3 regions of the Pseudomonas fulva genome follow, and region 1 is predicted to be linked to each of the others. Evidence: riboswitches for the same ligand, from Rfam matches in the RefSeq annotation. Region 1 holds a riboswitch; each other region holds the start of a gene.
The links. A riboswitch is a leader RNA that binds a small molecule or an ion and turns the genes downstream of it on or off. The one in region 1 is predicted to bind cobalamin.
Positions count from the first base shown of each region.

Region 2: another riboswitch for cobalamin. It lies ahead of K8U54_RS09710 (CbtB domain-containing protein); the one in region 1 lies ahead of K8U54_RS06285 (TonB-dependent receptor domain-containing protein).
Region 3: another riboswitch for cobalamin. It lies ahead of cobO (cob(I)yrinic acid a,c-diamide adenosyltransferase); the one in region 1 lies ahead of K8U54_RS06285 (TonB-dependent receptor domain-containing protein).

Region 1 covers NZ_CP082928.1:1,384,477-1,391,089, reverse strand. The annotation lists gene K8U54_RS06285 (TonB-dependent receptor domain-containing protein) at 193-2,046, opposite strand; cobalamin riboswitch at 2,138-2,355, opposite strand; gene dxs (1-deoxy-D-xylulose-5-phosphate synthase) at 2,398-4,299, opposite strand; gene ispA ((2E,6E)-farnesyl diphosphate synthase) at 4,417-5,304, opposite strand; gene K8U54_RS06270 (exodeoxyribonuclease VII small subunit) at 5,301-5,543, opposite strand; gene K8U54_RS06265 (DNA topoisomerase III) at 5,683-6,613, shown strand, end outside.
Region 2 covers NZ_CP082928.1:2,164,687-2,171,299, reverse strand. The annotation lists gene K8U54_RS09735 (PAS domain-containing sensor histidine kinase) at 1-1,253, shown strand, start outside; gene K8U54_RS09730 (hypothetical protein) at 1,255-1,560, shown strand; gene cobM (precorrin-4 C(11)-methyltransferase) at 1,523-2,296, opposite strand; gene K8U54_RS09720 (cobalamin biosynthesis protein) at 2,371-2,778, opposite strand; gene K8U54_RS09715 (CbtA family protein) at 2,775-3,485, opposite strand; gene K8U54_RS09710 (CbtB domain-containing protein) at 3,496-3,681, opposite strand; cobalamin riboswitch at 3,777-3,978, opposite strand; cobalamin riboswitch at 4,075-4,264, shown strand; gene cobW (cobalamin biosynthesis protein CobW) at 4,363-5,412, shown strand; gene cobN (cobaltochelatase subunit CobN) at 5,425-6,613, shown strand, end outside.
Region 3 covers NZ_CP082928.1:4,721,519-4,728,131, reverse strand. The annotation lists gene cobD (threonine-phosphate decarboxylase CobD) at 1-160, opposite strand, end outside; gene cbiB (adenosylcobinamide-phosphate synthase CbiB) at 153-1,061, opposite strand; gene bluB (5,6-dimethylbenzimidazole synthase) at 1,074-1,724, opposite strand; gene K8U54_RS21800 (cobyrinate a,c-diamide synthase) at 1,721-3,046, opposite strand; gene cobO (cob(I)yrinic acid a,c-diamide adenosyltransferase) at 3,043-3,678, opposite strand; cobalamin riboswitch at 3,808-4,032, opposite strand; gene K8U54_RS21790 (C40 family peptidase) at 4,102-4,629, opposite strand; gene K8U54_RS21785 (C40 family peptidase) at 4,765-5,400, opposite strand; gene K8U54_RS21780 (NAD-dependent deacylase) at 5,455-6,234, opposite strand; gene K8U54_RS21775 (DNA-3-methyladenine glycosylase I) at 6,234-6,613, opposite strand, start outside.

The DNA.
Region 1 (6,613 bases):
TGGCAGAAAGGCAAAAGCGGCAATCGATGCGGTACCTGTGGGAGCGGGCGGGGGCGCCCAGTCCATGCCCGCGAAAAATCACGGGCATGGCCCGTTCCCACAGGATAGGGGAACGGCCGCTTCCGCCACTCTGCCGCCAATTCATCGGGATACGGATTCGGGTTTGCCAGTGGACAAGTGCGTGAACGGTCCTCAGAGGGCCGGGGCCCAGGTCAGTGACAGCAGGGCCGTGCGGCCTTCCTCGCGGTATTCGCTGTAGTTCGTCACGGGCCAGCTTCCATGACTGTACTGGGCGCGGCCGTAACCTTTGTCCAGCACGTTGTCCACCTTCAGGCCCAGCGCCAGCTCCGGTGTCGCCTGCCAGTTGCCGCGCAGGCCAAGCAGCCCATGGCCGGCGATCCCGCGCTGATTGTCGACGTCGTCGTAGGTACGGCTGACCGCCTGCCAGGTGGCGCCGAATGACCAGTCGCCGAACTGGCGATCCATGTCCAGGCTCAGGGTGCGCTTGGCGCGGCGATTCAATAGCTTGCCGGTGCTGCGGTCGCGCGGATCGATCAGGCTCAGGCCGAGGGCGGCCTGCCAGCCCAGCAGTTCATGCTGCAGGCTGCCTTCGAAGCCGTTGATGCGCGCCTTGTCGAGGTTCTCGGCGGGCCAGCCGCTGATCGCATCACGCAGGTCGGTACGGTACACCGAGGCTTGCAGCGCCGTGCGCTCGGCTACCTGGCTGCGCCACTGCAACTCGTAGGATTTGGAGGTCTCCGGCTGCAGGTCCGGGTTGCCGCCACCTGGCCAGTAGAGGTCGTTGAAAGTCGGCGCGCGGAAGCCCTCTGCGTAGGAGAAGATCAGCTCGTTGCGCGCATCGAGCTGGTAACCCAGGGCCGCGCTTACCGTGTTGGCGCTGCCGAACTGTTGGTTCTTCTCGTGGCGCAGGCCCAGTTCGGTATTGAAGCGCTCGCCGCGGTAACGGTGCTGCGCGAGCAGGGCGTGGTTCCAGCGGCTGTCCTCGGCGTAGGCGGTATTGCTGTTGAGCCGTTCCTGGTAGCCATCGGCGCCGAGCAGCAGGCTGTGGCCGTTGCCCAGGTCGAGGGTGTTGAGCCAGGCCAGGCTGTCGCGGTAGGTGTTGAAGGGGCTGCTGGCGGGCACGTCATCGAAACGCTCGACGGAGCGGTTCTCGCTGTGGCCGACTTCCAGGCGGCTTTTCCAGTCAGGCAGCAACTGGGCGTCGAGGAACCCGGAGTAGCTGGTCAGCTGATAGTCGGCGTACGGGTAGGCGCCTTCCCAGCCACCGTCGTATTCGCTCTCGCCGCGCTGGTCGAGCACGCTGAAGCCGGCTTCCAGCGTTTCGCTGAAACGGTGGCTGAGGTTGGCGCTCAAGGCGTTGTTGCGGTAGGCGTCGCGGTCGCTGTCCGGCGCCACGGGGGCATGGGTGCGATTGATGCCGCGGGTGTCGTCGGCGCTCAGGCCGAGGTTGAAACGAGTGTCGGCATCGCCACCGGACAGGCCCAGGCTGCGTTCCCAGCTGTGGTTCGACCCATAGCCGACGCGCAGGCGCGGGTTGAGCCCTTCGCCCGTAGCCCGACGGGTGAAAATCTGCACCACACCGCCAATCGCATCGGCACCGTGAATGGCCGAGCGTGAGCCGCGCAACACCTCGACACGTTCGATCTGCTCGACATTCAGGTATTCCAGCGGCGCGCCACCAGCAGAGGCCGAGCCGATGCGCTGGCCGTCGACCAGCACCAGGCTCTGTGCGGTCTTGGTGCCGCGAATGTACAGGCCACTGGTGCTGCCGCGGCCACCGGCGCGGGTCACCTGCACCCCCGGCACCCGGCTCAGCAGGTCGAGCACGCTGCCGGGCTGCAGGCGCTCGATGTCGGCGCGGGTGAATACCGTGGTGGGCGTGCTGCTCTGTTCGCGCGGCTGCACGTCTCGGTTGCCGGTTACCACGGTCTCCGAGAGCTTGAGCGCCTCGTCGTAGCTCGTGGTGGCCGCGAGTGCCAGGCCTGGCGACAGGGCGCAGGCGAGCATCAGGTGAAGCTGTTTCATGGTGGGTGTCCTCGCAGGTCGGCAGACTTTCGAGGAGGGCGAGCGCAAGCGCAGCGCACGCTGACGCCTGACGGTGGTGCCCTCCGCAACACGCGTCTCGTCCTGCAAGGCCGGTATCCGGGCTTTCGACCGGCAACCGCTCGCCTTCCCGGTAGGCCCAGTGGCGGTTGAGCGGCTGTGCAATCGGCTGATTGCGGTCGATTACCGTTGCGGGGGCAGCATCGGCTTGGCGCGCGTAGCGAGCGCACCGACTTCCCGTTTAACGCGCGGCGTGGCAGCGCCGCGGGCACCTGGCAGGAGGTGAACGAGGCGTACCTTAGAAGGTGACTGCATGAAATACAAGCAAGTCGGTCAGGCTCTGCTTGAGCCTTTCTCAAGACGCTGACGCACGGCCGCTTCGATGCCGGCTTCGTCCAGGCCGCACTCGGCGAGCATCTGGTCGGGACGGGCGTGCTCGACATAGCTGTCGGGCAGGCCCAGGTGCAGCATCGGCTTGAGCGTGCCCTGGCTGGCGAGGAATTCGCTGACGGCGCTGCCGGCGCCGCCCATCACGCTGTTTTCCTCGATGGTCACCAGCAGGTCGTGGCTGGCGGCCAGTTCGCTGACCAGCGCTTCGTCGAGGGGTTTGACGAAGCGCATGTCGACCACCGTGGCGTCCAGGGTTTCGCCGACGCGCAGGGCCTCACTCAGCTGCACACCGAACACCAGCAGGGCCACGCCGGCGCCCTGGCGACGCACCACGCCCTTGCCGATCGGCAGCGGCGTGAGTTCGCGGTCGATGGTGGCGTTCGGGCCGCTGCCGCGGGGGTAACGCACCGCCGCCGGGCCAGTGAACTGGTAGCCGGTGGTGAGCATGTGGTGCAGCTCGTTCTCATCGCTCGGCGTCATGATCAGCATGCCGGGGATGCAGCGCAGGTAAGAGAGGTCGAAGCTGCCCGCGTGGGTCGGGCCGTCTTCGCCGACCAGGCCGGCGCGGTCGATGGCGAACAGCACGTCGAGGTTCTGCACCGCGACATCGTGGATCAGCTGGTCGTAGGCGCGCTGCAGGAAGGTCGAGTAGATCGCCACCACCGGCTTGGCGCCTTCACAGGCCATGCCGGCGGCCAGCGTCACCGCGTGCTGCTCGGCGATGGCCACGTCGAAGTATCGATCCGGGTGGCGTTCGCTGAAGGCCACCAGGTCCGAGCCTTCCTTCATGGCCGGGGTGACCGCCATCAGGCGTTCGTCATGGGCGGCCATCTCGCACAGCCACTGGCCGAACACGCTGGAGTATTTCGGGCCGGACGGCGCCTTCACCTTGGCCGGCGCGTTGATCGGCTCCAGCTTGGTAATGGCGTGGTAGACGATCGGGTCGACCTCGGCTGGCGCGAAGCCCTTGCCCTTCTTGGTGACCACGTGGAGGAACTGCAGGCCCTCCAGGTCGCGCATGTTGCGCAGGGTGGCCAGCAGGGTCGGCAGGTCGTGGCCGTCGATGGGGCCGATGTAGTTCCAGCCCAGCTCTTCGAACAGGGTGCCGGAGACCAGCATGCCCTTGGCGTGCTCTTCGGTCTTGCGGGCGATTTCCCAGGCGCCGGGCAGCTTGGACAGCACCTTCTTGCTGCCTTCGCGCACGTTGGCGTAGGTGCGGCTGGAGAGAATCTTGGCCAGGTAGTTGGACAGACCGCCGACGTTCTTGGAGATCGACATGTCGTTGTCGTTGAGTACCACCAGCATGTTGGCCTTCACGTCGGCAGCGTGGTTGAGCGCTTCGAAGGCCATGCCGGCGGTCAGCGCGCCGTCGCCGATCACCGCCACCGACTTGCGCTTGCTGCCCTGGCGCTGGGCGGCGATGGCCATGCCCAGTGCGGCGCTGATCGAGGTGCTGGAATGACCGACGCCAAAGGTGTCGTACTCGCTTTCCGAGCGACGCGGGAAGGCAGCGATGCCGTCCTTCTGGCGCAGGGTGCCCATGCGCTCGCGGCGGCCGGTGAGGATCTTGTGCGGGTAGGCCTGATGGCCGACGTCCCACACCAGGCGGTCGTCGGGCGTATCGAAGACGTAGTGCAGGGCGACGGTCAGCTCGATCACCCCGAGGCCGGCACCGAAATGCCCGCCGGTCTGGCCGACCGTGTAGAGCAGGTACTGGCGCAGTTCATCCGCCAGGGTTTCCAGCTCGGCTTCGCCAAGGCGGCGCAACTCATCCGGCGTGTTGGCGCGGTCGAGCAGCGGCGTCAGCGGGCGTTCGCGGGGAATCTCGTGGAAAGTCGTCGGCATCAGGCGAGTCGTTATAGGAATTCAAAATAGTGGGGCAGTCTACCTGATGCGATGACCCTAGCCCAAGGGAGGACTTGGGCGTGGTTGCCGCAGCAGCGATGTCAGATAGACAGCGGTTCAGTTGCGCCGTTCGACGATATAACGCGCCAGCTCGCGCAACGGTTCGGCGGCATCACTGAACGGCTGCAGCGCTTGCAGCGCCTGGTCGCGCAGTTCCAGGGCGTAGGCCTTGGCCGCGGCCATGCCGAGCAGAGCGGGGTAGGTGGGCTTGTCGTTCGCCTGGTCCTTGCCCTGGGTCTTGCCCAGGGTCGCGGTATCGCTTTCCACGTCGAGGATGTCGTCCTGCACCTGGAAGGCCAGGCCAACGGCACGGGCGTAGGTGCTAAGCGCCGCCAGGGCTTGTTCATCGGCACGACCGCTGGCCAGGGCGCCGAGGCGCACGCTGGCTTCGATCAGCGCACCGGTCTTGTGGCGATGCATGGTTTCCAGTGCCGGTTGCTGCAATTGCTGGCCCACCGAGCCGAGGTCGATGGCCTGGCCACCGACCATGCCGGCCGGGCCTGCCGCATCGGCCAGGGCCTGGAACATGCTCAGGCGAATCTCGGCGCTCTGCGGGTTGTGCGCTGTGCTGGCGAGCACGGCGAAGGCCAGGCTCTGCAAGCCATCGCCGGCAAGAATCGCGGTGGCTTCGTCGAAGGCGATATGGGTGGTCGGTTGGCCGCGACGCAGGTCGTCGTCGTCCATGGCCGGCAGGTCGTCGTGCACCAGGGAATAGGCATGGATCAGCTCCACCGCGCAGGCGGCGCCATCGGCCTGCTGCGCGCTGCCGCCGAGGGCTTCGCAGGCGGCATAGGCGAGCAGCGGGCGCACCCGCTTGCCACCGTTGAACACGCTGTAGCGCATGGCCGCATACAGGCGCTCGAGCTCGGCACGTGGCGCGGTGAACAGCGGTTCGAGGGCGGCGTCGACCTGTTTCTGGCAGCGCGCCTGGTAGGCGGCGATCATAGCGGCTCGTCCGTTTCGAAGGGCGCCGCTTCCAGGGCGCCGTCGCGCTCCAGGAGGATCTGTACCTTCTGCTCGGCCTGGGTCAAGGCGGCCTGGCATTCGCGGGTCAGGCCGATGCCCTGCTCGAAGGCGCTCAGCGACTCCTCCAGCGACAGCTCGCCGTTTTCCAGGCGCTCGACAATGGTTTGCAGTTCGGTGAGGGATTGCTCGAAGTCGAGCGCGGCTTTCTTGCGGGCCATGGTCAGCAGGTCTCAGGCGGGGTTCGCGGTCGCCGCGACACTAGCAGAGGGCTCTTTCGTGAGCAAATCAGCGCGAGTGGGCGATTTGGATGGGTATACAGTATTCTTGCCGCTATTCATTTCCTGCTGGCCTTAGCCGATGCGCCTGTTTCTCTGTGAAAAGCCGTCCCAAGCCAAAGACATCGCCAGCGTGCTCGGTGCCACGCGGCGCGGTGACGGCTGCTGGCTGGGCAACGGCGTGACGGTGACCTGGTGCATCGGCCATCTGCTCGAGACGGCGCCGCCGGATGCCTACGATGCGCGCTACAAACGCTGGGTGCTGGATGACCTGCCGATCGTCCCGCAGCAGTGGAAGATGCGCATCAAGCCCAAGACCGCCGCGCAGTTCAAGGCGGTCAAGCGCCTGCTCGGCGAAGCCAGCGAACTGGTGATCGCCACCGACGCCGACCGCGAGGGCGAAATGATCGCCCGCGAGTTGCTCGACCACTGCCGCTACCGCGGGCCGATCCAGCGGTTGTGGCTATCGGCGCTGGATGACGCCTCGATCCGCAAGGCCCTGGCGGCGCTCAAGCCGGGCGCCAGCACCTACAACCTCTATCAGTCGGCGCTCGGCCGCTCGCGGGCCGACTGGCTGATCGGCATGAACATGAGCCGACTGTTCACCTTGCTGGGGCGCAAGTCCGGTTATCAGGGCGTGCTGCCGGTCGGTCGCGTGCAGACGCCGACCCTGCGCCTGGTGGTGGACCGGGATCGCAGCATCGCCGATTTCGTGCCGGTGCCGTTCTGGGCCATCGAGGTGACGCTCGATGGCAATGACACGCCGTTCACCGCCGGGTGGCGCGCGCCCCAGGACGATTGCGACGAGCAGGGCCGCTGCCTGAAACAGCAAGTGGCGCAGCGCGCCGCCGAAGCCATGCAGGGCGCCGAGCATGCCGTGCTCGAACGGTTGAAGACCGAGCGCATGCGCGAGGCGCCGCCGTTGCTGTTCGATCTCGGCACGCTGCAGCAGGTGTGCTCGAAGAAGCTTGGCCTGGGCGCCCAGGAAACCCTGGATATCGCCCAGAAACTTT
Region 2 (6,613 bases), 780 kb from region 1:
TCAGCCAGGGCGTGGCCAGCTGCCGTTACCGGCTGCTCGACCGCGATGGCCGTTACCACTGGCTGCAGGACGAGGCCAAGCTGCTGCGTGACGAGCGGGGCATCCCCATCGAGGCAGTCGGCCTGTGCCTGGACGTGACCGATGCCGCCCTGGCCGCCGAACGGGTGCGCGAGAGCGAGGAGCGCTACCGCATCCTGGTCGAGGACTCGCCGGCGATCATCTGTCGCTATCGCCCCGACCTCACCCTGGTCTACGCCAACCGGCCGCTGGCCCAGTACCTGGGCATCCGCCAGGAAAACCTGCCGGGCACCAGCCTGGCCAGCTACCTGTCGGCCCAGGAGCTGACCCAGTTTCGCGAGCGCCACCGCCAACTGACACCTGACGAGCCGGTCGGCACGGCGCTGGTGCGCATGGACCTGCCCGGCCGCGAGCACATCTGGTGGGTGCTGTCCGAGCGCGGGGTGTTCGACGAGCAGGGCAAGTTGCTCGAGGTGCAGGCCGTCGGCCGCGACGATACCGAGCTGCAGAAGGCCCGGCAGATGCTCAACCAGAGCGCCAAGATGGCGGTGCTGGGCGAGATGGCCACGGGGCTGGCCCACGAGATCAACCAGCCGCTCAACGTCATGCGCATCGCCCTGACCAACACCCTCAAGGGCGTGGAAAACGGCTCGGCCAACCCCGAGTACCTGAAGAACAAGCTGGGGCGTATCGAGCAGCAGATCACCCGTGCCGCGAAGATCATCAACCATATGCGCATTTTCGGGCGGCGCTCCGAGGTTGAGGACGACCTGTTCAGCCCGGACGATGCCATCGAGGGCGCCGTGACCCTGATCCGCGAGGGCGAACTGGTCCGTGACATCGACCTGACCCTGGAGCTGTGCGGTACGCCCCCGGTGCGCGGGCATGCCGACCAGCTCGAGCAGGTGATCATCAACCTGCTGGTCAATGCCAAGGACGCGCTGCTCAGCGCCCGGGACAAGCATCCGGAACTGGAGCCCCGTATCCTGCTGCGCAGTGACCGCGAGGACGACAAGGTGATCGTGCAGGTTCAGGACAACGCCGGCGGCATCGACCCGCTGTTGCTGGATCGGGTATTCGACCCCTTCTTCACCACCAAACCGGTGGGCAAGGGCACCGGCCTGGGGCTGTCGGTCAGCTACGGCCTGGTCAACCAGATGGGCGGCAAGCTGAGCGTGAGCAATCAGCAAGGCGGGGCCTGTTTCCGTATCGAACTGCCGGTGGTCGCCAACTGATATGAGCAAATGGCTGGATACGCTGTATGCCTATTGCGCGGCTGTGCTGCAGGGTGATCAGCAACTGATCGTACGGCTGCGCGAGGCCGGTTTCGATTGCCATGAAGGGGCGTGGAGCTTTCATCTGCCCGCACTGCATGCCTGGTTGTTCGGCCAGCATGGGGCGCTCGATTACCCGACCTTCCTCAAGCAGCTGTACGCCAGCGACCTTAATGAGCGCCTTGCCCGTCAGGGCGCGCAGATCGCCATTGCCGACAACCGCGGCCAGGTCAGCGAGAGCCTGTATCGTCTGCAGCGCCTGTCCTGAACAGGTGGCGGTGGCCTTCGCGGTAGAGCGCCGAGTCGGCGAAGTCCTCCGCGCCCAGTACCTGGCCGACGAGAATCAGCGCGGTACGTTTGAAGCCCCTGGCGCTGACCTTCGCCTCGATATCCGCCAGGGTGCCGATCGCCCAGTCCTGATCCGGCCAGCTGGCGCGGTGCACCACCGCGATGGGGCAGTTGGCGCCGTAGTGCGGCAGCAGCTCGGTGACGATCTTTGCCAGGTGCTGAACGCCCAGGTGGATGGCCATGGTCGCGCCGTGGCGGGCGAGATCTTGCAGCTGCTCGCCGGCCGGCATCGGCGACTTACTGGCGTAGCGGGTGAGGATCACCGTCTGTGACACCTCGGGCAGCGTCAGCTCGCTTTCCAGCAGCGCCGCGCAGGCGGCCGTGGCCGTCACGCCGGGAATGATCTCGAAGGGGATGCCCAGCGCGCGCAGGTGACGAATCTGCTCGCCGATGGCGCCATACAGCGACGGGTCGCCGGAATGCACCCGCGCCACGTCCTCGCCACGGGCGTGGGCGGCGTGCAGCAGGGCGACGATTTCATCCAGGTACAATTCGGCGGTATTGATCACCTGATGGGCCTGGTGGCCGTCGAGCACCGCCCCGGGCACCAGCGAGCCGGCGTAGAGAATCACCGGGCAGCTGCGGATCAGGCGCTGACCCTTGACGGTGATCAGCTCGGGGTCGCCGGGGCCGGCGCCAATGAAGTAGACGGTCATGGGGTTCCTGAATATGGGTGGCGGCGTCTTGTATCGACCGATGAAAATCCCGGTGGCTCGACAGGGCGTGATCCCTACCCATCGACTCGGGCTACGGCCAGGGTGGCGGCAGCGCTCTTGCGCTTGGTTATCCACAGGCGAGCGGGTCGGCCGCTCAGCTGCTCGGCCAGGGCCAGGGCGCTGGCTTCGGCGACGCCTGGCGTGCCGGTCAGCTGCAACGCCTTGGCCGAGGTCTCGGTCAGGCGCCCATGGTAACCCGCCAGCACCTCGGCGGGCAGGAAGTGGATCGGCAGGTTCAGGTGCGCGGCCAGCAGCTGCAGGCCAGGTTCAGCCGCCTTGTGGGCGCTGCTGGCCAGGGCCGTCAGCTCGGCCGTGCTCGAGCCCTGCTCGGCCAGGGTGCTGTCGAGCAAGGCCAGCAGCTCATCGCGCGAGCACTCGCGCCGGCAACCCAGGCCGGCGACGAGGATGGGCCGTTCATTCACTGCGGCTGGCGCCCAGGGCCATGGAACCAGGCGGCAGTCAGGCCCAGGGCGGCCCAGAAAACCGCGTTGGTCAGCAGCGAGGCGAGGATGAACTGATGCTCCAGCGCTTCGGGCGCCAGGCTTTCATGGGCTTCAGGCTGCGGCGCGCCGAGCAGGTGGGGCAGGGCGAGAATCGCCACACCGAGAATGCGCAGCATCCCGTTGCCGCCGAATGCCAGCAGCGCCAGGCCGGCGGCGGTCGAGGCCGCGGTGCCGATCCACCAGTACTGGCGCAGCAGCAGGTCCGCCGCGGCAGTGCCTGGCAGTTCCGGCGGCAGGCCGCTGGAGGGTGCCAGTACGAAGGTGGCGAAACCCGCCAGGCCCCAGAGCAGGCCATGCCAGGTTTTCTCGGGGGCACGCAGAGTGAACAGACCGGCGAGCATCAGCGCGAAGCCGACGGCGACGACCAGGTTGCTCAGGCCTGTGGATAACAGGCGCTGCCAGCCGTCTTCCGGGGCCCAGGCTTCGCCGTCGTGGCTATGGCCGCTCGCGCCATGGTCGTGGGCTGCGGTGGCGTCATGGCTCTGTTCGATAACTGCCGGCTCAGCGATCTCAAAGCCTTCCGCCTGCAGGATCAAAGGGGTTACCCACAGGCTCTGCAGCAGGGTCAGCACGATGGCGGCGAGCAGGCCGGCGAACCCGGCGGTCCGGGCGATACGCTTGATCATTCTGGTGCCCTCAGTGGCAGGGGAACGCGGCGCTATGCCGGGTATCGTGAGCGGCGTTGTGCAGGGCTTCGACCTCGGAGAAGCCGGCGAAGAAGATCAGCACGGCGCCCAGCACGCAGCTGCCAACGGCGAGCAGGATACGTTGCGACAGGGGGAGCGCAGAGGCGCTGGAATCAGAAAGGACACTGCTGGACATGATCGTAGACCTCAGGGGTAAACGGCACAGCAGGACACGGCGAGACAGCCCGCACGAGCAGGCAGCGATCGGCGCGTGCCCGCCCACCGCGGGTTGCCAAACAGAGGATTCAGGCCGGTCTCCGGGCTCACGACGATCGCCTTGCGGCGATAGGGATCGGCCTTCCCATGCGTGTGCACAGTGGCCAAAACGATCCTGGCATTCGCTTACCGTTGCGGGGGCAGCGCCGGACTCTAACCGGCTTCCCGTTTCACCTCACGCGCGGCGGCGTGAGACACCTGAAACAACCGGGCAAGAACACCACGAAGCGGCCAGAGCGTCAATATGCTGCAGGTCGCGCCGCGATTGACCGTTACCCAGGCTCTGCGTAGCCTTGCGGTCTTCGAGGTTCTCCATGGGTCGCCATGGAGAGGAAACCTGTTCAGAAGGCTTCTAACAGGTTCAAGAGGGAACACGGATCGCCGTGGCTGCCCCCGCAACTGTAAGCAGCGAGTGCGTCGCCAATCGCCACTGGGAGACCGGGAAGGCCGGCCGCGTGCCATGACCTGCCAGCCAGGAGACCTGCCTCGATAACGCTTTCGACAACCGGGCGGGGTGATCCGGTGATGCCTTCGCGTGAGCCCTGCTCGTGCCTGCCATCCTATTGCCCGCTCGCCGTTTCTGCAGACGCCAGGGGCCACCATGAAAACGCTCGCCAAACTTCCCGTCACCATCGTCACCGGCTTTCTCGGTGCCGGTAAGACCACCTTGCTGCGCCACATGCTGGAAAACGCCGAGGGCCGGCGCATCGCGGTGATCGTCAACGAATTCGGCGAGCTGGGCATCGACGGTGAGATTCTCAAGCAGTGCTCCATCGGCTGCAGCGAGGAAGAAGCCAACGGCCGGGTTTATGAACTGGCCAACGGCTGCCTGTGCTGCACCGTGCAGGAAGAGTTCTTCCCGGTGATGCGCGAGCTGGTGGAGCGCCGCGGCGATCTCGACCATATCCTCATCGAAACCAGCGGCCTGGCCCTGCCCAAGCCTCTGGTGCAGGCCTTCAACTGGCCGGAAATCCGCAACGCCTGCACCGTCGATGCGGTGATCACCGTGGTCGACAGCCCGGCCGTGGCAACCGGCACCTTCGCCGCCTTCCCCGATCAGGTCGATGCCCAGCGCAAGCTCGACCCCAACCTCGATCACGAATCGCCGCTGCACGAGCTGTTCGCCGACCAACTGGCCAGCGCCGACCTGGTGATCCTCAACAAGGCCGACCTGCTCGATGCCGAGGCGCTGGCCGCGGTGCGCGCCGAAGTGGCCGAGGAGCTGCCGCCGGCGGTCAAGGTGGTCGAGGCCCATGGCGGCTCGCTGCCGCTCGATGTGCTGCTGGGCCTGAACAGCGAGACCGAGCTGCATATCGAGGGCCGTCGCACCCACCACGACGATGAAGACGACGATCACGATCACGACGAATTCGACTCGTTCCACGTGGAACTACCGGAAGCACACGAGGCGCGCCTGTTGAACGCCCTGAAAGAGGTCGTCGGCAAACACGGCATTCTGCGCGTGAAAGGCTTCGTCGCCGTGCCGAACAAGCCCATGCGATTGCTGCTGCAGGGCGTTGGTCAACGCTTCGACAAGCACTTCGACCGCGCCTGGAAGCCCGATGAAGCGCGGGTGACCCGCCTGATCGTGATCGGCCAGGAACTCGATCACACGGCCATCACGGCCGAGCTGAAAGCGGCGCTGGCGTAACCGGCGCCCGTCATGCACCTGCTGCGTACCCAGCCCGGCCAGTCGCTGCCGGCCGACAGCATCGCCGACCTCGGCCAGACCCCCGCCGAGCTGGTGGTGCTGTGCACCGGTGATTCGCACCTGTCGTTGCTGGCCGAAGTCGCCCGCCATCTGCCCGAGGATTACCCCAGCCTGCGCCTGGCCAGCCCGGCGCAGCTGGGCAACAACGCCTCGGTGGACTTCTATGTCGAGCAGGTGCTCCGGCACGCCAAGGTGATCATGATTTCCGTGCACGGCGGCGTCAGCTACTGGCGCTACGGCATCGAGCGGCTGGTGGAGCTGGCAGGGCAGGGCAAGACGCTGATCCTGGTGCCGGGTTGCGATAACCCCGACCCCGAGCTCACGGCGCTGGGCAACGTGACCGCCGACGATGCCGAACGCCTGTGGCAGTACCTGCGCCAGGGCGGTGTGGATAACGCGCGGCAGTTCTTCAACTGCATCGCCGACCGTTACCTGGGCCGGGACTACGGCTGGCAGCCGCCGCACCCGCTGCCGCGGGTTGGCCTCTATCACCCGCGTATCGGCAATGCCTCGCTGCAGGACTGGCGCGGCGACTGGCGAGCGGATGCACCGGTTGCCGCCTTGCTGTTCTATCGCACCCATGTGCAGGCGGCCAACACCGCCTTCGTCGATACCTTCTGCCAGCGCCTGCAGGCCCAGGGCCTCAACCCGCTGCCCATCGCGGTGGCCAGCCTCAAGGAGGCGGCCTGCCTGGCCCAGGTCGAGGACTGGCTCGACGACGCGGGCGCCAGTCTGATCATCAACACCACCGGCTTCGCCCAGTCCAACCCGGAGTCGCCCCAGGCGCGGCCATTCCGCCGTGACGTGCCAGTGCTGCAGGCGCTCTGCGCGCTGGACAGCGAAGAACAATGGCAGGGCAACGCCCAGGGCCTCGGCCCCCGTGACCTGGCCATGCATATCGCGCTGCCGGAGCTGGATGGCCGCCTGATCACCCGGCCCATCAGCTTCAAGGGCCTGGCCTGGCGCAGCGAACGCAGCCAGAGCGATGTGGTTTGTTACCGCGCGCACCTGCCGGGCATGGATTTCGTCGCCGAACTGGCGCGCCGTCAGGCTGACCTGCAGCGCCTGCCGGCTGTGGATAAACGCATCGCCCTGGTACTGGCCAACTATCCGACCCGTGATGGCCGTATCGGCAACGGCG
Region 3 (6,613 bases), 2.1 Mb from region 1:
GGCCATCGTCCTGCTCCGGCAGGCGATTCCAGACCTGCGCCGGAATCTCCGTCAGCGGCAGGCCGTAGGGCGCCACGCCGGTGGACAGGTCCAGCCAGTCGCTCAGGGGAATGCCATGGCGCAGCGCCGCCTTGCGCAACCGTCCGCCATGCTCAAGCAAGGCACACCTCCACGGTCAGCATCAGCAGCAACCAGAGCAGTACCCCGCCCCATACCAGGTTCATCGCCCGTTCGATATCCCGCGCCCTTGGTGGCGGCCCTTCACCCAGCTCGGGGCGCGGGTGCAACTCGCCGTGATAGACCGCCGCGCCGCCAAGGCTGACGCCCAACGCCCCGGCTCCCGCGGCCATCACCGGCCCGGCGTTGGGGCTGTCCCACTGCGGCGCCTGGCGCTGCCAGCAGCGCATCGCCAGGGCGCTACGGCCCAGTACGGCATAGGTCAACGCCACCAGCCGGGCCGGCACATAATTGAGCAGGTCATCGATCTTCGCGGCGGCCCAGCCGAAGCGCTCGAAACGCGCGTTGCGATAGCCCCACATGGCGTCCAGGGTGTTGCTCAGGCGGTACAGCACCACGCCCGGCGCCCCGGCGACGAGAAACCAGAACAGCGCGGCGAACACCGCGTCGCTGCCGTTTTCCAGCACCGACTCGGTACCGGCACGGGCCACGCCGGTGGCATCCAGGTCCTCGGTGCGGCGGCTGACCATGTAGCCGACCCGCTGGCGGGCCAGCGGCAGATCACCCAGGCGCAGCGCCTGGGCCACCGGCTGGGCGTGTTCATCCAGGCTGCGCAGCCCGAGGGCGGCGTACAGGGCGAGGATCTGCACCAGCCAACCGACCCATGGCAGCTGCACCAACAGCAGGGTGAGCAGCGTCAACGGCAGCACCGCCAGGCACCAGGCGCTCACACCGTGGCTGCGCCAGCCGCCACCGGACGGGTTGAAACGCTGCTCCAGGCGGTTGGCGAGCTTGCCGAAGCCCACCAACGGGTGCCAGCGCTTCGGCTCGCCGAGGGCGGCATCCAGGGTCACGCCCGCGACGGCGCTGAGGATCAGGCTCATGGACGGCTCTCGTTATTCATGCTGATCCCAGCGATCCTCAAACAGCAACTCATGCAGCGGCCGCACCTGTGCCCAGCCTTCCTGGACCAGCATCGGCGCCGGGTAGAAGGCCTGCACCGGCCCCAGGCAGAGCACCGCGACCGGCTTGCTGCCCGGCGGCATGGCCAGCAGCTCGGCCAGTGCGGCGGGGTCGAACAGCGATACCCAGCCCATGCCGAGGCCTTCGGCGCGGGCTGCCAGCCACAGGTTCTGGATGGCGCAGGACAGCGACGCCATGTCCATTTCCGGCAAGGTGCGCCGGCCGAAGACATGGGCGTCACGGCCCTCCATCAAGGCGGCCACCAGCACTTCGGCGCAGTCGCGAACGCCCTCGACCTTCAGGCGCATGAATTCATCGGAGCGCTCGCCCAGGGCCTCGGCGGTCAGCTGACGCTCGCGTTCGACCAACTGATAGATGTCCTCACGCAACGCCGGCCGGGTGATGCGGATAAAGCGCCACGGCTGCATCAGGCCGACACTGGGCGCCTGGTGCGCCGCCTCGAGCAACCGGGCGAGCAGTTCGGGCGCCACCTCGCCGCCGCTGAAATGGCGCATGTCGCGGCGCTCGGCGATGGCGCGGTAGACCGCGGCGCGCTCTTCGGCGCTGAAGGCGTGCTCGCTCATGGCCGCAGCAACGCCGCGGCGGCCGTCGGGTTCGACGGCAGATAGAAGTGGATATAAGAGGCGGTCAGGCGGCCGATCCGAAATACCGCCTCGCTGACCGGTTTGTCATTCGGACAATCGCCCAGGACCAGCGGCTGCGGCCCCGACTCCAGGCGCGAATGGTGGTAGCTGTGCCCACGCAGCACGCCCTCGGGCAGTGCCACGCGCTGCAAGGCCAGGGCGACCAGGCGCTTCTGCATCTGTGCATGGCCAGGCACCAGGCCGGCCAGTTCGGCGCGCTCGCCGGCGACGTCGCTCAGCGACTCGAGCAGGTACAGCATGCCGCCGCATTCGGCGAGCAGCGGCTTGCCGGCCTGCTGGTGCGCCCTGATGGCGTCGATCATCGGTCGATTGCCGCTCAGTGCCTGCAGGTGCAGTTCCGGGTAGCCGCCGGGCAGATAGAGGCTGTCCACCGCGGGTAGCGCTTCGTCCGCCAGCGGGCTGAAGCACACCAGGGTCGCGCCCATGCGCTCGAGCAGATCGAGATTGGCCTGGTAGATGAAGGCGAAGGATGCATCATGGGCCACGCCAATACGCACGCCTTCCAGAAGCGGTTCCAGTGGCGCCAGCGCGGGCGCCGCGAAGCTCACCGGCGGTGGCAGGGTGAGGGTCGCGGTCTGCTCGAGGGCATCGGCCGCGCTATCCAGGCGCACATCCAGGTCGGCCAGCTCGGCGGCCTGCACCAGGCCAAGGTGCCGGCTTGGCAACTCGATGGCCGCACTGCGCGGCAACGAGCCGTACCAGCGGATCGAGGCCGGCAGGCTGTCACGGATCAGGTCGTTATGGCGACCTGGATTGACCCGGTTGCCGAGCACGCCGGAGAAGGGCAGGTCCGGCTGGTAGCTGGCCAGGCCGACGGCCAGGGCGCCGAAGGTCTGGGCCATGGCCGAGCCGTCGATCACGCCAAGCACCGGCACGCCGAAACGACGCGCCAGGTCAGCTGCCGACGGCGAGCCGTCGAACAGCCCCATCACGCCTTCGATGAGAATCAGATCGGCCTCGCCCGCCGCTTCCCAGAGCAGACGCCGGCTCTCGGCCTCGCCGACCATCCACAGGTCCAGCTGGTAGACCGGGTTGCCACTGGCACGGGAGAGGATCATCGGGTCGAGAAAATCCGGCCCGCACTTGAACACCCGCACCCGCTTGCCCTGCCGGGTATGCAGGCGCGCCAGGGCGGCGGTGACGGTGGTCTTGCCCTGCCCCGAAGCGGGCGCGGCGATCACCAGGGCCGGGCAGCGCCGTGGCGCCCCAGGCTCGGCGTAAAGCGCGTCTACCGTGCTCAAAATTCCACGCCCTTCTGCGCCTTTACACCGGCCTTGAAGGCGTGTTTGACCAGGGTCATTTCGGTCACCGTATCGGCGGCCTCGAGCAACGCCGGCGGTGCGCCGCGGCCGGTGACCACCACGTGCTGCAGCTCCGGGCGCGACTCGATATCGCGCAGCACCAGATCCACATCCAGGTAGCCGTGCTTGAGGGCGATATTCAGCTCGTCCAGCACCACCAGGGCGATCTGCGGATCGTTCAGCAGGTGCCTGGCAACATCCCAGGCCAGGCGGGCCTTCTCGATGTCACGCTGGCGATCCTGGGTATCCCAGGTGTAGCCCTCGCCCATCACGTGGTAGCTGACTTCATCGGGAAAGCGGCGGAAGAAGTGCTCTTCGCCGGTGGCCATGCCGCCCTTGATGAACTGCACCACGCCCACCTTCAAGCCATGGCCCAGGGCCCGGGCGACCATACCGAAGGCCGAGCTGCTCTTGCCCTTGCCATTGCCGCTGTGCACCAGCAGCAAGCCGTATTCGTCCTGGGCCTGGGCGATCCTTTCGTCCATCAGCGCCTTCTTGCGCGCCATGCGGGCGTTATGGCGCGCGTCGCGCTCGGCCGATTCGCGGCTGGGGGATGGGGTCGATTCGCTCATGGGATCTCCTCGGCGCCAGCAAGCTCGCGCGGTTCGAGCACGTATGGGTGCTCGACGATAAAAACGATCACGCAGGAGCAGGCAGGGGCTGGCCCAGGGGCCGCGCACCGGCCGCGCCCACCGCGCAACCTAGGGAAAAAGCGACAGGCCGGTCTCCGGGCTTGCGAGCGCGCGTCCCTTGGGACACAGCGACCAACGCGCCTTCCCGTATCAGCGATACAGTGGCCAGAAGCGTGGTTGGACTCGTTTACCGTTGCGGGGGCAGCGTCGGCATTGCTCGCTTGGCAGCAGCGCACCGACTTCCCAGTTTCACCCCTGGCCGCGACCAGGGGCACCTGAAGCAGGCCGCAAAGGGTAAGGACTGACGGCATGAGCGTCAATCGCAGAGTCGCTTGTGTCGCGCGGCCTCGCGCGACGGCGTGCTCAGGGATGGCTGGCCAGTTCCACCGGAAAGACCCGCTTGGCTTCGATGTAGGTGCGCTGCCAGTAGCTGTTGCCAAGGCTGTCCAGGCGCACCGTGCCACCTGACGATGGCGCATGCACGAAGCGCCCTTCGCCGACGTAGATGCCGGCATGGCTGACCTGACGCCCACCATTGGTGGCGAAGAACACCAGATCGCCACTGCGCAGGGAGTCCCGGCCGATGGTCGGCGCACGCATGCTGATCAGCTCGCGGGTCGAGCGCGGCAGTCTGATGCCGGCGGCGTCACGGTACACGTAGCCGATCAGCCCGCTGCAATCGAAACCGCTGTCCGGCGTATTGCCGCCGTAACGATAGGGCGTGCCCACCAGGCCCAGCGCGCGGAACAGCACATCGTCCGCGCCCCCCTGGTAAACACCGGGTGCAGGCATGACCACGACGGGTTGCGGGGCAGGTACGGGCGCTCGGCTGGAACAGGCACTGAGCAGTGCTGCGAGCAGAAGGAAGGCGACGCGGATGGTGGCAGTCATGGACGGACGATCCTGGAGCCTGAATGCGCCCTACTCTGCCGTGTCCACAACCGCAGTGCAAGCTTTAGCTTTACACTGCAGTCGCTTGAAAACATTCGAATTGTTACCCGAGCATTCTGACCGGGCAACTCCTCATCAGTGTTGAGAGGCCAAATGCTCGGTCGGTGCCAATGCCAGAACGCGCTTGGCTTCGATGAAGGTGCGCTTCCAATAGCCATCGTCCAGGCTGTCGATACGCACGCCGCCGCTGCGACGGCTGGAGGAATGGATGAACTGATCGTCGCCCAGGTAGATGCCGGCGTGGCTGACGCGGCCGCGACCGGCCGTGCTGAAGAACACCAGATCACCCGGCTTCAGGGCCTTGCGATCGACCAGTGGCGCATCGATGTTGATCATGTCGCGCGTCGAGCGCGGCAGCTCCATCCCCAGTTCCTCGCGGAACAGGTACCCGATGAAGCCGCTGCAATCGAAGCCGGTTTTCACCGAGGTACCACCGAAGCGGTAGCGCGTGCCGATCAGGGAAATACCCTTTTCCAGAACGCTGTCCGCCAGTTGCGGCAACGCATAAGGCGCATGATTGGCGAAATCGACGACAGCGTCGTCTTCGCCGGCATCCTTGAGCTCCACGACAGGCGCAGCGACCACCGGCCTGGCAGGCAATGAAGCCTGGGCCTGAGGCGTATCGATCTGGGGTTGCGAGGTGTGGTTAGCGCAGGCGGCGAGAACCAGTGTGAGTGCGAGAGGCACGAGGGGTGCGAAGCGTTTGCGCATGGGCACGACCGTGGCATGAAAAATGAACAGCCGCGACTATGCCCGCGAACGGGCTCATTTGCAAATATTATGAGCAGCAATGTGACTCAGTAGTTCCGGGAAAACATCTAAGGCCCGTTCTTCCAGCCGCAAGTCAACCCATTCACTGACCCTGGTCTGCGACAAATTGACCTCCACCGTCACGCCTCCCGACCGGCGCGCTTGCAGCAGCGGCTCGGCTATATAAGGAAAGCTGGCGCTGGTGCCGGCACTGATCACCAGATCGAAACCCTTCGCCAACTGCCGTCGTAGACGCTCCAGGGCTGTGGACGGCAACATTTCCCCAAACAACGTCACCGGTGGGCGCAGCACACCGCCGCAGCTCGCGCACAGCGGTGGTAGCGGCCGCTGCAGATGCTCGGCCAACCGCTCGTCGGTTTGTCCGCATCGCTGGCAATAAAGCGGCGCCAATTCTCCGTGAATCTCGATCAGACGGTCCAGGGGGCTGCCGGCCAGGCGGTGGTATCCGTCGATATTCTGGGTCAGCACCCAGCACTCGGGCTTGATGGCCTGCAGTTCGGCGATCGCCTGGTGGCCGGCGTTCGGCTCGGCGCCCAGGCAGGCGCTGCCAAGCTGCGCCAGGTACTTCCAGCACAGCGCCGGATCGCCGCGCAGCATCTCGCCGGACATGGCCACCTCGATCGGCACGCCGTCATCGGTGTGGTCGTTGTAGAGGCCACCGATGCCGCGGTAGGTGGGCAAGCCGGAATCGGCGGAAATCCCTGCCCCGGTGATGATCAGGATGCGCTGCGCATCGATGAACGCCGACACCAGTCGCTGCAGCTGCGGCCGCATCAATGGTTGACCGTGTGGGCCAGCATCACCGAAAGCTGGCACAGGGGCCGACCACTTTCCGCATGCCACTGATTGAATGCTGCCTGAACCGCTGCGCGGTCTCGCTGGCTATTAGGCACCTTGTCGACGATCTTCTGCGCCTTGAGGGCGGCGACCATGTCATCGCTGGGGATGAAGGTGTCCTTGCCGACCATGCGCAGAAAGCGCGGCGCGGAAAGCCCGCCGAGCTGGGTGCCCTGCTTGGCCAGCCAGTGCCAGAGGCCGACGATATCGGTCACCGGCCAGTCGGCGATCAGCGCGCCAAAGGCGAAGCCGGGCTTGGGCGCGGCGGCCTTTCCCACAGCCGCCGGGCCGGTGAGCGCACCGTGCTCCACATCAA